DNA from 4 places in the Shewanella sp. S1-49-MNA-CIBAN-0167 genome. Region 4 is predicted to be linked to each of the others. Evidence: predicted binding sites of a transcription regulator. Region 4 holds the regulator's gene; each other region holds the start of a gene.
The links. Region 4 encodes LexA, which represses DNA repair genes until DNA is damaged. Its sites were predicted from a motif close to TACTGTATNNNNATACAGTA; they were not measured.
Positions count from the first base shown of each region.

Region 1 (3,305 bases), on a different contig from region 4:
TACTAACGCAAACGCGGTAGCGGCAGGTGCAGGTTTTGCGTCTAATAGTTGCCCCATATTGACTAGGGCAACTGTTAATGAAATCACGAATAAATCAAGCATTGACCAACGGCCAATCCATTCAATGATATGAAAACCCACCATCAATTTTCTTTTTGATACTGGAAGGTTAAAGCTGATAGCCGTTAAATAGGTGGCCAAACCAATAATTTTTAGCCAAGGCACTAATATACTGGCAGTAAACACAATAATAGCAATCGGGAACATGCCCGTTTTGACCAGATGGCTAATACCACTAAAAATAGTGTCATGGGTAACCTCTCCCCGATTTGTCAGGAGGGTTATTGGGTAGATATTGGCGACAACAAGTAAAATTGTTGCGGTAACCAGTAAAGCCCAACTTTGCTGAATGCTGGCATAATTTCGACTACTTAACTGGCTAAAACAGCGTCGACAATGACTACTCGTCGTCAGATTAACCTTGCGACAAACGGGACATAAACATAAGCCCATTTTTTTCCCCTGCAAATGCGTGGGAGTATTCGCGGTCGGCGCGTCTTTAAACTCATCAACCGATTCGGTAGGGAGCAAGGTCGGTTTATCTGGGGGTGCAATAGGAAGATTAGTCATCAACATAACCCCACATATGTTCTAGGTTATATTCACGTTGTAAAAATAAAATGATGATAAACAACATCGTAAAACAGAAGGTACCCATACCGAAATACACATCTGAAAAATCAGATAATTGGAATGCCGACACTAAAAAGCTAATCACATAAATTTCTAACATGGTCATTTGCGATATTAAGCCATGGTTTTTTAACAATGTGGTGTACGCTCTTTGCCAAAATGAACTGTGTAATTTTAGCTTTACAACGACAACCTGAGTCAGAATCGACAATATTAATAATCCAGGGGCGATAACAGCCGCAACCATGACGGCTAAGCCGACAACCCAATAACCTTCAGACCAAACTGTCACCGCGGCATGCATGACTGTTGTCGTGCGGACACTGCCAAGAAAGTGAATTTCTAATACAGGTAATAAATTGGCCGGAATAAAGATAACTAATGCTGCAATGCATAACGCCAGCATGCCATTAATAGAACAATAAGGAGAATCATAAAGAGCAGTATGACAACGAGGACAAAGCGCTCTAGCACTAGAGGGCAAGGCTCGTTTTCTCACCGCCAAATCACATGATTGGCATAACGTTATAGAATCATGATCATCAAATTCATGCATGAAGAATTAGTCTAATCCATTGTGAAACACATTATTGGGTAGCGAAGAGTTAAGCCTCTCTGCTTTGCCTTATATTGGCAGATAAATGAGTCTGTTGTTCAACAATCTCAATTTTCTGTGTTTGATAATATCAGAATAATCAGAACACTTGCATCATAAGTTAACTATGTGAGATTCTATGCACTGTATATAAAAACAGTGAGGATTACATCATGGCAGTGATAACCCAATTTGTCGTGGTCAGAGAAGGGGTGGAGAAGATGACATTTATATCGAAGAAAGAGGCTGATGCCTACGATAAGATGCTTGATATTTCCGATAACCTGGTGCCGTTTCTTATTAAGGCGGACCTCGGACTTGATGAAAATAAATGCGAACAACTGGCATTTTATCTAGCAAACAATAAAGATGAGCTTTCTAACTTGCTAAAAGGCATCGTACAGGTTAAAAACGCTCCTACAGCCAAAACCAAAAAGACTGCGGCTAAAAATACACCACTAGAATAGCGGCGTTAATCACTCTGTTTTCGAGTGAATGTCAGCTTAAGGAATGGAAATGAAAACCGAATTTTACCAAACATTAAATCGTCAAGCACAAGCTTTACTTGAAGGCGAAGATGATTTAATTGCGGCAATGGCAAATTTTTCAGCGTTGCTAAACGACAACTTAGCAGACCTCAACTGGGCTGGTTTTTATATCAAGCGTGGTGAGCAATTAGTACTAGGGCCTTTTCAAGGTAAAGTGGCTTGTACCCGTATCATTATGGGTAAAGGTGTATGTGGCACTGCTGCAGCGGAAAATAAAACCCAACGAGTGGCAGACGTGCATCAATTTGACGGCCATATAGCATGTGATTCTGCCAGTAACTCAGAAATAGTGATCCCTGTTAGACACGGCCATGAGGTTGTGGCAGTGTTAGATATCGACAGCCCATTATTGAATCGATTCGATCAAGATGATCAAATTGGTTTAGAATATATGGTAAAAAGCTTCGAAACTTGCCTATTTGGTTAAATAGCGAACAATTTTGATTAAATCATGGTCGCATTCGCTGTCGCGGGCTTTATAATATGCCGCTGTACGCATTTGTGCTGGATTTACTGATGATCGATGATTAAGCTGACAGTAAGTTTGGTTAAATTGTTAAGGTTTGTTTCTATGACTTTAGCAAACGAGCGGATAGTGATATTTTGTACGTTGAGCCTTAACAGTAAGGTTTAACGAAAGATGAACGACTGCATGGCAAATCTAATGCCGCATAATCAGTCCCTTTATTAACGTGGAAGTAAAAATGGAATCAACAGACAAGTTGACCGACACCAACGCAATTTTAGCGTATTTATATGAAACCTTTCCTTTATGCTTTATTGCTGAAGGCGAAACTAAACCATTAAAAATTGGTTTGTTTCAAGACTTGGCTGAACGGTTAGCTGATGATTCTAAAGTCAGTAAAACACAATTACGTGTAGCGCTTCGTCGTTACACAAGCAGCTGGCGCTACTTGAAAGGCGTTAAAGCGGGTGCCAAACGTATCGATCTTGAAGGTAATGAATGTGCTGAGTTAGAACAAGAACACATCGACCATGCTATTCTTACACTGAAAGAAAGCCAAGAGAAAGCCAAAGCCAAGCGTCAAGCGTTAGCGCCTAAAAAGCCTGCTAAGAAAGTTGCGCCTAAACGTGCTCCAGTGGTTAAGAAAGAACGTCCAGCTGCAGTAGTTGCGCCAGTCATTAAACTTGTGCCTGCAAAGCTTGAAGATTTGAAACAAAAGCAACGTGTGAATGTTAAATTAGGAGCCACACCAGTACCCGGTGTTGTGACTGATATTAATAAAGAAGATGTGCTTGTTCAGTTAGATACTGGCTTATCCATCAAAGTACGTGCAGAACACATACTATTATAGAAAATTTAAGGAGTACTTGTTGATGCGAAAACTTACCTTGGCCGCGTCAATTGCCTGTTTATTTGTCGGCTTTTCGGCATGGGCAATTTCACCAACGATTCAAATCAGCGAGTTACCTAAACTAGCACAAGAGCCACAGCATAAAGTGGCTAG
Region 1 covers NZ_JBEOPO010000031.1:2,880-6,184, reverse strand. Annotated here, with positions in the region: gene AAEZ00_RS14550 (paraquat-inducible protein A) at 1-513, opposite strand, end outside; gene AAEZ00_RS14545 (paraquat-inducible protein A) at 623-1,249, opposite strand; gene AAEZ00_RS14540 (YebG family protein) at 1,462-1,755, shown strand; gene msrC (free L-methionine (R)-S-oxide reductase MsrC) at 1,805-2,263, shown strand; gene proQ (RNA chaperone ProQ) at 2,541-3,152, shown strand; gene prc (carboxy terminal-processing peptidase) at 3,175-3,305, shown strand, end outside.
Region 1: the regulator LexA is predicted to act here: its motif matches at 1,431-1,450, upstream of AAEZ00_RS14540 (YebG family protein).

Region 2 (3,305 bases), on a different contig from region 4:
ACACTGGGTAGCCCCTCATCACAACGTTTTTTGTGCTGCGTTAATATTTGCTGGCGCGGGATTGCACCTTGAACAAAAAGCTGGTCCTTAGGGATTTTACCTTCGACGAATTCAACCACTTTGTCCATTTGCCAATATGATGCAAACAGCACTAAGGTGGCCATTTCACCATCGATTAATGTCACAATATGTTGTGCCAGTTCGGCGGTGTAATTATCGTTGGTAGGTTCATTAACCATTTGAGGAATGAATAAGGTTGCATTATTCTCATAGTCAAAAGGCGATAGTAAGGCTAAAAAGCGACTGCCATCGTTGATTGATAATCCGACTTGGTGGGCAAAATGGTTGAAGCTATTTAACGCCCGCAGCGTGGCACTGCACAATACCACTCCAGCAGCCTTTTGCCATAACATGGATTCAAGCATAAAGCCGACTTCTATGGGTGATGAACAAAATAAATAATCTTGTTGTTTGCCGGTAATTAACTCCGCCCAACGTGCCATAGGCGCGCCTTTTTTGCTGTCTTCTTTGGCCATCATCTTCCATAGCTTATGTAAGTTATCTAGCCTTTGTAAGATGAAGCCGGTTTCAGACAATAACCCTTCCGACTGATGTTTAGGCACCTCACCATCTTTGATGGCTTCATTTAAGACTGAGACCACTTTATTAAATTGCTTTACCGCGGCGCCGGATGCCGTCGCAAGATTTTCTGCCTGTATTAATAATGATTGCGGTAACTTACCGTGTTCAAAACGAAGCCTAGATTCAGGATTGGCAAATAGCTGGGGTTGAGTATCACAATAATGAGCAACTTGGGTCAGTAAATTGGTTAATTCTGTGGCGTGATCGAGCATCGCTTGAACTGGAGCGATAATATGGGTGGTTTTAAGTTGATTTTGTAATTTTGAACAGGTTTTTGATGCCTTATCTAACCAATCGCATGCTCCCCGCAGTGTCGCTTGCGCACTGGAGAAATCTCTGGCAACAAGGGGCAGGTGATGAGCTTCGTCGATGACATAAAACATGTCTTCTGGTTCAGGTAAAATGACGCCACCGCCGAGCTCTAAATCGGCAAATAGCAGGCTGTGGTTAACAATTAATACATCCCAAGTGTCGACATCTTCACGGGCTTTATGAAACGGACAATTATGGTGAGCCGACACTTGACGATGGCAACTGTGCTTATCACAACAAATTTGTTGCCATAAAAAATCAGGAATAGGATGCTCTAAGGTATCTATTTCGCCATTCCAGCGTTTTTGATGAAAATCTTGATGTAATTTTTGTAATTCATTAATTTGACTCTGATCGGGTTTAGTTTGCCACATGGCTATTTGTGAGCTGTCTTGTGCACCAATCATGGCTTCAAGTTTGGCTAAACACACATAGCGTTGACGACCTTTGACTAAACCAAACTTAAACTCAATACCTGATTGTTGTAAAAAATAAGGCAGATCCTTATGAAGTAATTGTTCTTGAAGTGCTACGGTTGCACTGGCAATGCAGACTTTCTTTTTACTGGCGATAGCTAAAGGTATCGTGCCTAATATATAGGACAAGGATTTACCAATACCCGTACCCGCCTCAACCACAATAATACGACGGTCTTTGTCATACTCACCTGCTAAAGTTTTAGATATTTCCGCTACCATATAGTTTTGTTCGCGACGAGAACGAAATTGCGGCATAGATGCGGCAATTTCTTTATAAATGGTGCGAATTTGACTTTTTATATTATCCGCTAGCATAGGAAGTATGATTTCTACATAGACTGAATTATGCTGTACATAATAACAGTGAATTAGCATGCCACGAAGTAATAAATCAAATTGAGTAAACTTGTGCAGGAATTCAAACCCGTAGTGAAGCCGACAAATCATCAACCTACTTATACCAATGTGATGGGACAAGTATTAACTCGCCATGCCATTTATCGTCATGGGCAATTAGTCCTCCAGTATTATATCAAAACCGCTCAGGGTCCTGTCTTAGCTGAACTTTATCACAGTGAGGTGATATGTTTTTGCCGTCAACAAGATGTCAATCAATTAATTAACACCGTCGGTTTTGCGCTTAAAGCGCAATCGATATCACTGATGAGCTTTGCCCATGAGCCCATTAGTGCCTTGTATCTTAAGTCAAATACGCAATTAAAATTACTCAGTCGCATTGCTAATGATGTCGGTATTAGTTTATTTGAAGCCGATATAAGGCCTGAGCAACGCTACCTTATTGAGCGTTTTATCGCCTTAGATATTGAATGCATAGGGCATTATCAAGAGGTTAATCCCGCTTCAACCATTCCAGTGTTATCGATTAATCGTGCCAGAAAAATGCCCACAAACCCACTTGCCTCGATACCGTTGAAGATGATTTCGTTGGATTTTGAGTGCAGTTTTGCCGGCGAACTCTATTCGGTTGGTTTGTATGGTGCCGATTATCAATGCGTGTTTATGGTGGGCGAACCACAACCAGAGTGTCATGACTTTATCATTTGGGTTAAGGATGAAGTTGAACTTATCCATCGATTAATTGCGTGGTTTAGCGACTATGATCCCGATATTATTATCGGCTGGGCTGTGGTGACCTTTGATTTAGCCTTGTTGTTCAAACGCTGTGTTTTACATCAAATTCCATTAATCATAGGCCGAGGTAATAGCGAACTGAGTTGGAAAGTGGCCGACAAATATCGACCTGAGACATTATCTCTACCTGGGCGTGTAGTCTTAGATGGTATTGATTGGCTTAAAGCCGCGTTTTATCAATTTGATAGCTTTTCGTTAGAGACGGTTTCGCGGCAATTATTGGCTGAAGGTAAAGCCATTGACCATGTTGAAAATCGTGGTCAACAAATTACTCATTTGTTTGAGCAAGATAAAAATGCACTGGCTTTTTATAACATGACTGATTGTCGCTTAGTGTGGGATATTTTTGAAAAAACCCAACTATTAGATTTTGCACTTGAACGCGCTAAGTTAACCGGCTTGGAGTTTGGCCGCGTTGGCGCATCGATTGCGGCATTTTATCATTTGTATCTACCACACTTACATCGAAGTGGCTTTGTGGCACCAGCATTCCCCGCAAGTGAAGGGTTAGAAAGCCCTGGCGGCTATGTGATGTCCTCTATCCCGGGTTATTATAAAGATGTCTTAGTATTAGACTTTAAAAGCCTGTATCCGTCGATTATCAGAACATTCCTTATCGATCCTAAAGGCTTAGTCGAAGGGTTACATGCGACAAATTTACATAATGATACCACCGCCGTGGATGGCTATTTAGGCGCTAAATTTAGCCGGGACAAGCCC
Region 2 covers NZ_JBEOPO010000020.1:68,668-71,972, reverse strand. Annotated here, with positions in the region: gene dinG (ATP-dependent DNA helicase DinG) at 1-1,748, opposite strand, end outside; gene AAEZ00_RS11245 (DNA polymerase II) at 1,863-3,305, shown strand, end outside.
Region 2: the regulator LexA is predicted to act here: its motif matches at 1,780-1,799, upstream of dinG (ATP-dependent DNA helicase DinG).

Region 3 (3,305 bases), on a different contig from region 4:
TTGAGCAGAATCTGCGGGCACAAAACAGCCAATGTGTGCCATTAATGTAATGAGCGCCACTTGACGCATATAGGTTGATTTACCGCCCATATTAGGACCGGTAACGATTAGCATTTGCCGTTGCGGTGTTAAAGCGACAGGGTTAGCAATAAACGCCGCTTGGCTGACTCGTTCAACCACTGGGTGGCGACCCGCATCAATATGAATACCAGTTTCGTGAGTCATTTGCGGACATTGGTAATTAAAGGTCTGGGCACGTTCTGCAAAATTACTCAATATATCAAGTTCTGCAGCAGCAGTAGCAAACTGCTGTAACTCTTGTAATTTTGGCAGTAATAAGTCAAACAGCTGTTCCCAAAGTTGTTTTTCAAGTGCGAGTGCTTTTCCCTGACTTGAGAGTACTTTTTCTTCGTATTCTTTCAACTCTGGGGTGATATAACGCTCAGTCCCTTTAAGTGTTTGGCGGCGTTGATAACTCAGTGGCACTCTGTCTGACTGTAAACGGCTCACTTCAATATAGTAACCATGGACGCGGTTATAACCCACTTTTAAGGTATTAATCCCTGTTTGTTGTTTCTCGCGAGCTTCAAGTTCGATTAAATAATCACTTGCCCCTTCACTTAACTTTCGCCATTCGTCTAATTCATTATTGTAGCCAGTACGGATAACGCCACCATCACGAATTAACATGGGCGGATTGTCTACAATAGCGCGTGCTAATAGGTCGTGTTGTTGTGGGAATTCACCTAATAATTGGACTAATGTACTCAATCGAGGTTGCTGGCATACCGCTAAGGTTTGCTGGATCTCAGGCAGAAGTGTTAATGCTTGCTTTAAACGTGAAAAGTCACGTGGTCTGGCGCTGCGTAGTGCCAAACGTGCCATAATACGTTCAATATCACCTAAGCTTTTTAGCTGTTCATGTAGCGTCTGATATAAGTCTCGCTCAATCAATTCGCTGACAGCGTTATGGCGATATTGAATCGTTTGGCGATGTCGTAATGGTTCGTGGATCCAGCGCTGTAACATGCGGCTTCCCATAGGGGTTGCGGTATTATCTAATACCCACGTAAGAGTGTTCTCACGTCCGCCAGACAAGTTTTGTGTTAATTCTAAGTTACGTCGAGTCGCGGCATCTAAAATTATCGATTCCGATTGATTAAAACGTACAATGGCGTTGATATGTGGCAACGCCATTTTTTGAGTATCTTTTACATACTGCATTAAACAACCTGCAGCTTGTAACGCCAATCGAGCATCACTCATCCCAAAACCATGTAAATCTTTGGTGCCAAATTGACTGAGCAGTAAATTCACACAAGTATCGTACTCAAACTCCCATTCTGGACGGCGACGAATGCCTTTCATATTATTGATTAATAACATGTCAGTAAAATCTTCACTGTAAAGTAATTCGGCAGGATTCGTGCGTTGTAATTCAGCTTCTAATGCTTCACGGGTGGGTAACTCTGCAACCACAAAACGACCTGATGAAATATCCAGTGTGGCATATCCAAATCCGTTTTTACCTTGATAAAGTGCCGCCAGTAAATTGTCTTGTTTTTCTTGCAGTAGGGCTTCGTCGGTTAGAGTGCCTGGAGTGACAATACGCACGACTTGGCGTTCTACTGGACCTTTTGATGTTGCGGGGTCACCAATTTGCTCACAAATGGCCACAGACTGACCTATGTTAACTAATTTTGCTAAATAGCCCTCAACGGCATGATAGGGAATACCTGCCATGGGAATAGGATCGCCGCCACTTTTCCCGCGAGCGGTGAGAGAAATGCCCAACATTTCAGAAGCGCGTTTAGCATCATCGTAAAACAGTTCATAAAAATCACCCATCCGATAAAACAATAACATATCAGCATGAGCAGCTTTTAAGCTCAAATACTGACGCATCATCGGGGTGTGTTTTTCTAAATCGCTGGTATCAATTACTGTCATTATGAACACTTCACTATTTAATCAATCTTAGGGGGCGTAATTTTATGGGGCTAATCTTAACAATATTTGTCCCCAGCGTATAAATAGATTCATAATAAAAAGTATATCTGGATAAAATATTGATGTGAAAAGGCAATTATCACAGGTTAAAAAATAAATTGCGCTCAGCACTTGATACTGTATGACTATACAGTATACTGATGAACATACTGAAATGGTTTACATCATTTCACCTAAGTCAAAACAGCATTTTACTAAACGTATTGAATGCCTTAGAGGGTTTTATAATGAAGGTTGATCCAAATAAAGAGAAAGCACTTGCCGCCGTTTTAAGTCAGATTGAAAAGCAATTTGGTAAAGGCTCAATTATGAAGTTGGGCGAAGATCGCACAATGGATGTTGAAACTATCTCTACCGGTTCACTTTCATTGGATGTCGCTCTAGGTGCGGGTGGTTTGCCACTGGGACGTATCGTTGAAGTCTACGGCCCAGAGTCATCAGGTAAAACGACGTTAACTCTGGAAGTGATTGCAGCGGCGCAACGCGAAGGTAAAACCTGTGCGTTTATTGATGCTGAGCATGCACTTGACCCTATTTATGCCAAAAAGCTAGGCGTAGATATTGATAACTTACTTTGTTCACAGCCAGACACCGGTGAGCAAGCATTAGAAATTTGTGATGCGTTAACCCGCTCTGGTGCTGTCGACGTTATTGTGGTCGATTCTGTTGCAGCGTTAACGCCAAAAGCTGAAATTGAAGGTGAAATTGGTGATTCGCATATGGGCCTAGCCGCTCGTATGATGAGCCAAGCAATGCGTAAACTTGCTGGTAACCTCAAGCAATCTAATACTTTGCTTATTTTCATTAACCAAATTCGGATGAAAATTGGTGTTATGTTCGGTAGTCCAGAAACGACTACTGGTGGTAACGCGCTTAAGTTCTACGCTTCAGTTCGTTTAGATATTCGTCGTATAGGTGCAATTAAAGAGGGCGACGAAGTCGTGGGTAATGAAACCCGCGTTAAAGTGGTTAAAAACAAAATTGCCGCTCCATTCAAGCAAGCTGAATTTCAAATTCTTTATGGACAAGGTATTAATCGTACCGGTGAGTTAGTTGACTTAGGCGTTGCTCATAAGCTGGTTGATAAAGCGGGTTCTTGGTACAGTTACAAAGGCGAAAAAATTGGTCAAGGCCGCTCTAATGCGGGTAAGTTTCTAACTGAAAACCCAGCCATTGCCAGTGAAATCAATACCACTCTTCGTGCTATGTTATTGAACGGTGGTGCTAATGCATCAGGCTCAAAAACTGAAAATGATGAGAATGTCGATCTTGAAACTGGCGAGGTATTCTAAGCC
Region 3 covers NZ_JBEOPO010000070.1:4,771-8,075, reverse strand. Annotated here, with positions in the region: gene mutS (DNA mismatch repair protein MutS) at 1-1,950, opposite strand, end outside; gene recA (recombinase RecA) at 2,238-3,302, shown strand.
Region 3: the regulator LexA is predicted to act here: its motif matches at 2,126-2,145, upstream of recA (recombinase RecA).

Region 4 (3,305 bases):
AAATCCATGGTCTTTACCGCATAACTCAGCACATTGACCGCGATAAGTTCCAGGCTTATCAATACGAGTCCAGGCTTCGTTGATAAAGCCTGGGTTGGCATCTTTTTTAACCGCGAAAGCGGGTACCCACCATGAGTGGATAACATCATCAGATGTCATCAAGAAACGCACCTTTTGATTGATGGGCAGTACTAGCGGCTTATCGACTTCAAGGAGGTAATTTTCGCCTTTGGCCTCACGGCCATCAATTTGCTCTCTGGGGGTGGATAATGAGCTGTAAAATTCGATGTCTTTATCAAAATAGCTGTAGTGCCATTTCCACTGTGACCCAGTAATTTTGATGGTCAGATCGGCATCGCTGGGATCTTCCATGGCAATTAAGGTTTTAGTGGCTGGAATAGCCATTCCGATTAAGATAATGAAAGGGATGACGGTCCAAGCAATTTCCACTTTGGTACTTTCGTGAAAATTGGCCGCAACGGCACCTTTTGATTTGCGGTGATAAATCATCGAATAAATCATGATCCCAAACACCACTAACCCAATAGCACAACAGATGTAAAGAATCGTCATATGGAGGTCATAAACCTTACCACTGATATCCGTCACGCCTTGGGTCATGTTGAGGGGCATTTCTGTTGCCCCAAGCGGAAGTGCTACCCACACAACCAATAAAAAATACAACCATTGCTTCACAAGACTACTCCCCTGCTAATTGCAAAATAGCAACTACAAAGAAAAGTCACACAGTAAATCTCAGCTCTATGCAAACTCTTCGGTTCCCGAAAAAAGCTTGATGAACTCAAAGTACTCTGGTGGTTGTATACAGACTGTCTACGCTTTTATTGTTAGCTGTGCACCACGCTTGTACCTACGACTGAACTTATCAATTTCTATTTGGATTATTTGTCTGACAGTAATCTTGATTACTGTCATTTTATCCAATTAAAGATGAAGAATGTTTCATCCTTGTTAACCACATTACTTGTAGATTAAACATTGATCAAGATCACTTTGTTGGTAAATAGGCTAAAAAAAGATGAAAAAAAGCCCTGAATTCAATGCAGGGCTTGGTAATTAAGGATTTATGCTTAGTGAAATGAGCAAAAATTACCTGCTCCACTTGTTAATGTAGAGTTAACAAGTTGATGTTTGTGAGGTAAGTGAGCATTCACATCTTCAATTACCACGCCTAATGCTCGCGCGCTCTTAGCGACAATTTCCAATCGACGACTATCGCGAGCATCGAGTGAACTTGTCCAAGTAACCACTGCACTAGAAGTTCCGCTCGTGAGAGCTTTTTCCATGGCCCATAATGTTTCGACTTCATCTTTGGTGTGCACCAGTAAAATACGATCCATTCTCACTCCAGCACTGGCCAGCATATGCTTATAGCCTATGTGAGGTGGACTAATTAATACAATCCATCTGCCTTGTTGGCTCAACGTCGCCAGTTGGCTACACAATTGACTCAGTTCTGCTTCACCTTGGGTGACAGTTTGTAATGTTTGAATGGTTTGGTTGCCATGCAGATCTGTTTCAGTTAAATCTACCCATAAGCCTGGGTGACGTGGCGCTACGCCCATTAGTTTGTTCATGACCAATCTCCATTACGGATAACGCCAACTGCAAGCCCTTCGATGGTTAGGCTTTGGCAACTTAAATCTACTTTTATCGGGTTATAATCTTCATTTTCTGCATGCAGATAAATCATATTACCTTTTTGTTCGAATCGTTTTACGGTGACGTCATCATCAACACGCGCCACCACAACCTGACCATTACGCGCTTGTTGCATTTTATGTACAGCGAGCAAGTCGCCTTCTAAAATACCAATGTTTTTCATGCTATCACCACGAACCCGTAATAAAAAATCTGCGGCGGGTTTAAACATATTTGGGTCGACTTGATAATATTGTTCTACATGCTCTTGCGCCAAAATAGGCTCTCCAGCAGCAACTTGTCCAATGAGTGGCAGACCGATTTCAAGCTGTTCTTCATGAGGTAAACGAATACCTCTCGAGGTACCAGGTATGATCTCGATAAAACCTTTTTTGGCTAATGCTTTTAAATGCTCTTCGGCGGCATTAGCACTTTTAAAGCCAAGACGACTCGCAATTTCAGCACGAGTGGGTGGCATACCTGTTTCGGTGATATTGTTTTTAATTAAGTCTAAAATTTCTGCTTGGCGCGGCGTTAACGGTCTCATGATGGTTCCTGTCTTTTTATACAGTGACTGTCATTATATACAGTGTTTTTGTTCGTGCAAGTATTAACCAACTCTTTTTTGAATATTGTTGGTCAAGTATCATTCAACAACCTGTTTCTATTAGTTATTGTGTATTGATTGTCTGATGTTATTTCTGATAGTGAGAACTCAAGCGTAAAGATAAATCGGTCTGATAGTGTAAGCAGGCTGGTTTCTGGTATCCTATACGACAATATTACAGTGGCTTATGTTGCGAAAATAACCATGTCAAAACCAGATTCAATATTTTTACGAGCGTTAAAATGGATTCAAAAATCGATGGTACTCACGGTTGTTGTGCCACATGATCCTTTTGACGATCTTAATTTAGATCCATCTAAACCTCTGATTTATGTTATGAAAACAGAATCAATCAGTGATGCCGCTGCATTAAGCGAAATCACTGAGAGCTTTGGTATGCCCAGTCCATATGAGCCACTGCAATTGGATGGCCTCAAAGTATCACGCATCGTTTGTCTTGAAGGCCGCAAACCGCTTTTTGGTAAACGCGAAAGCGGTGAAAAATTTATTAATAGTTTTACCAGTCTGTTAGCGCTTCATCGTCAATGTCCTGAGTTAGATATTCAGTTGGTGCCTGTGAGCCTTTATTGGGGCCGTACACCGGGTAAAGAAGATGACAGCATGAAAGCGGCTTTTTTTGAAAGGGAAAACCCGACCTGGCTGCGAAAATGGCTAATGATTTTGTTTCTAGGTCGCCACAATTTTGTACAGTTTTCTAATGCATTATCGCTTCGTCTTATGGCTGATGAACACGGTACCGATAAAAGAATTGCTCACAAATTAATCCGTGTTGCGCGAGTGCATTTCCGCCGTCAACGCAAAGTGATGACAGGGCAGCAATTACCGAATCGGCAAGTGCTTTTTGCGTCGTTACTTAAATCTGATGCAATCAAGAAAGCCATTGAAGAAGAGTCGGTAAACAAAAAAGTATCTGTCGAGAAAGCCCGTGAAACCGCCATTGAATACCTTGATGAAATTGCCGCTGACTATTCTGATAGTTTTGTGCGCATTGCCGAGCGCTTCCTCACTTGGTTAT
Region 4 covers NZ_JBEOPO010000001.1:98,602-101,906, forward strand. Annotated here, with positions in the region: gene coxB (cytochrome c oxidase subunit II) at 1-696, opposite strand, end outside; gene AAEZ00_RS00460 (cell division inhibitor SulA) at 1,092-1,598, opposite strand; gene lexA (transcriptional repressor LexA) at 1,595-2,209, opposite strand; gene plsB (glycerol-3-phosphate 1-O-acyltransferase PlsB) at 2,474-3,305, shown strand, end outside.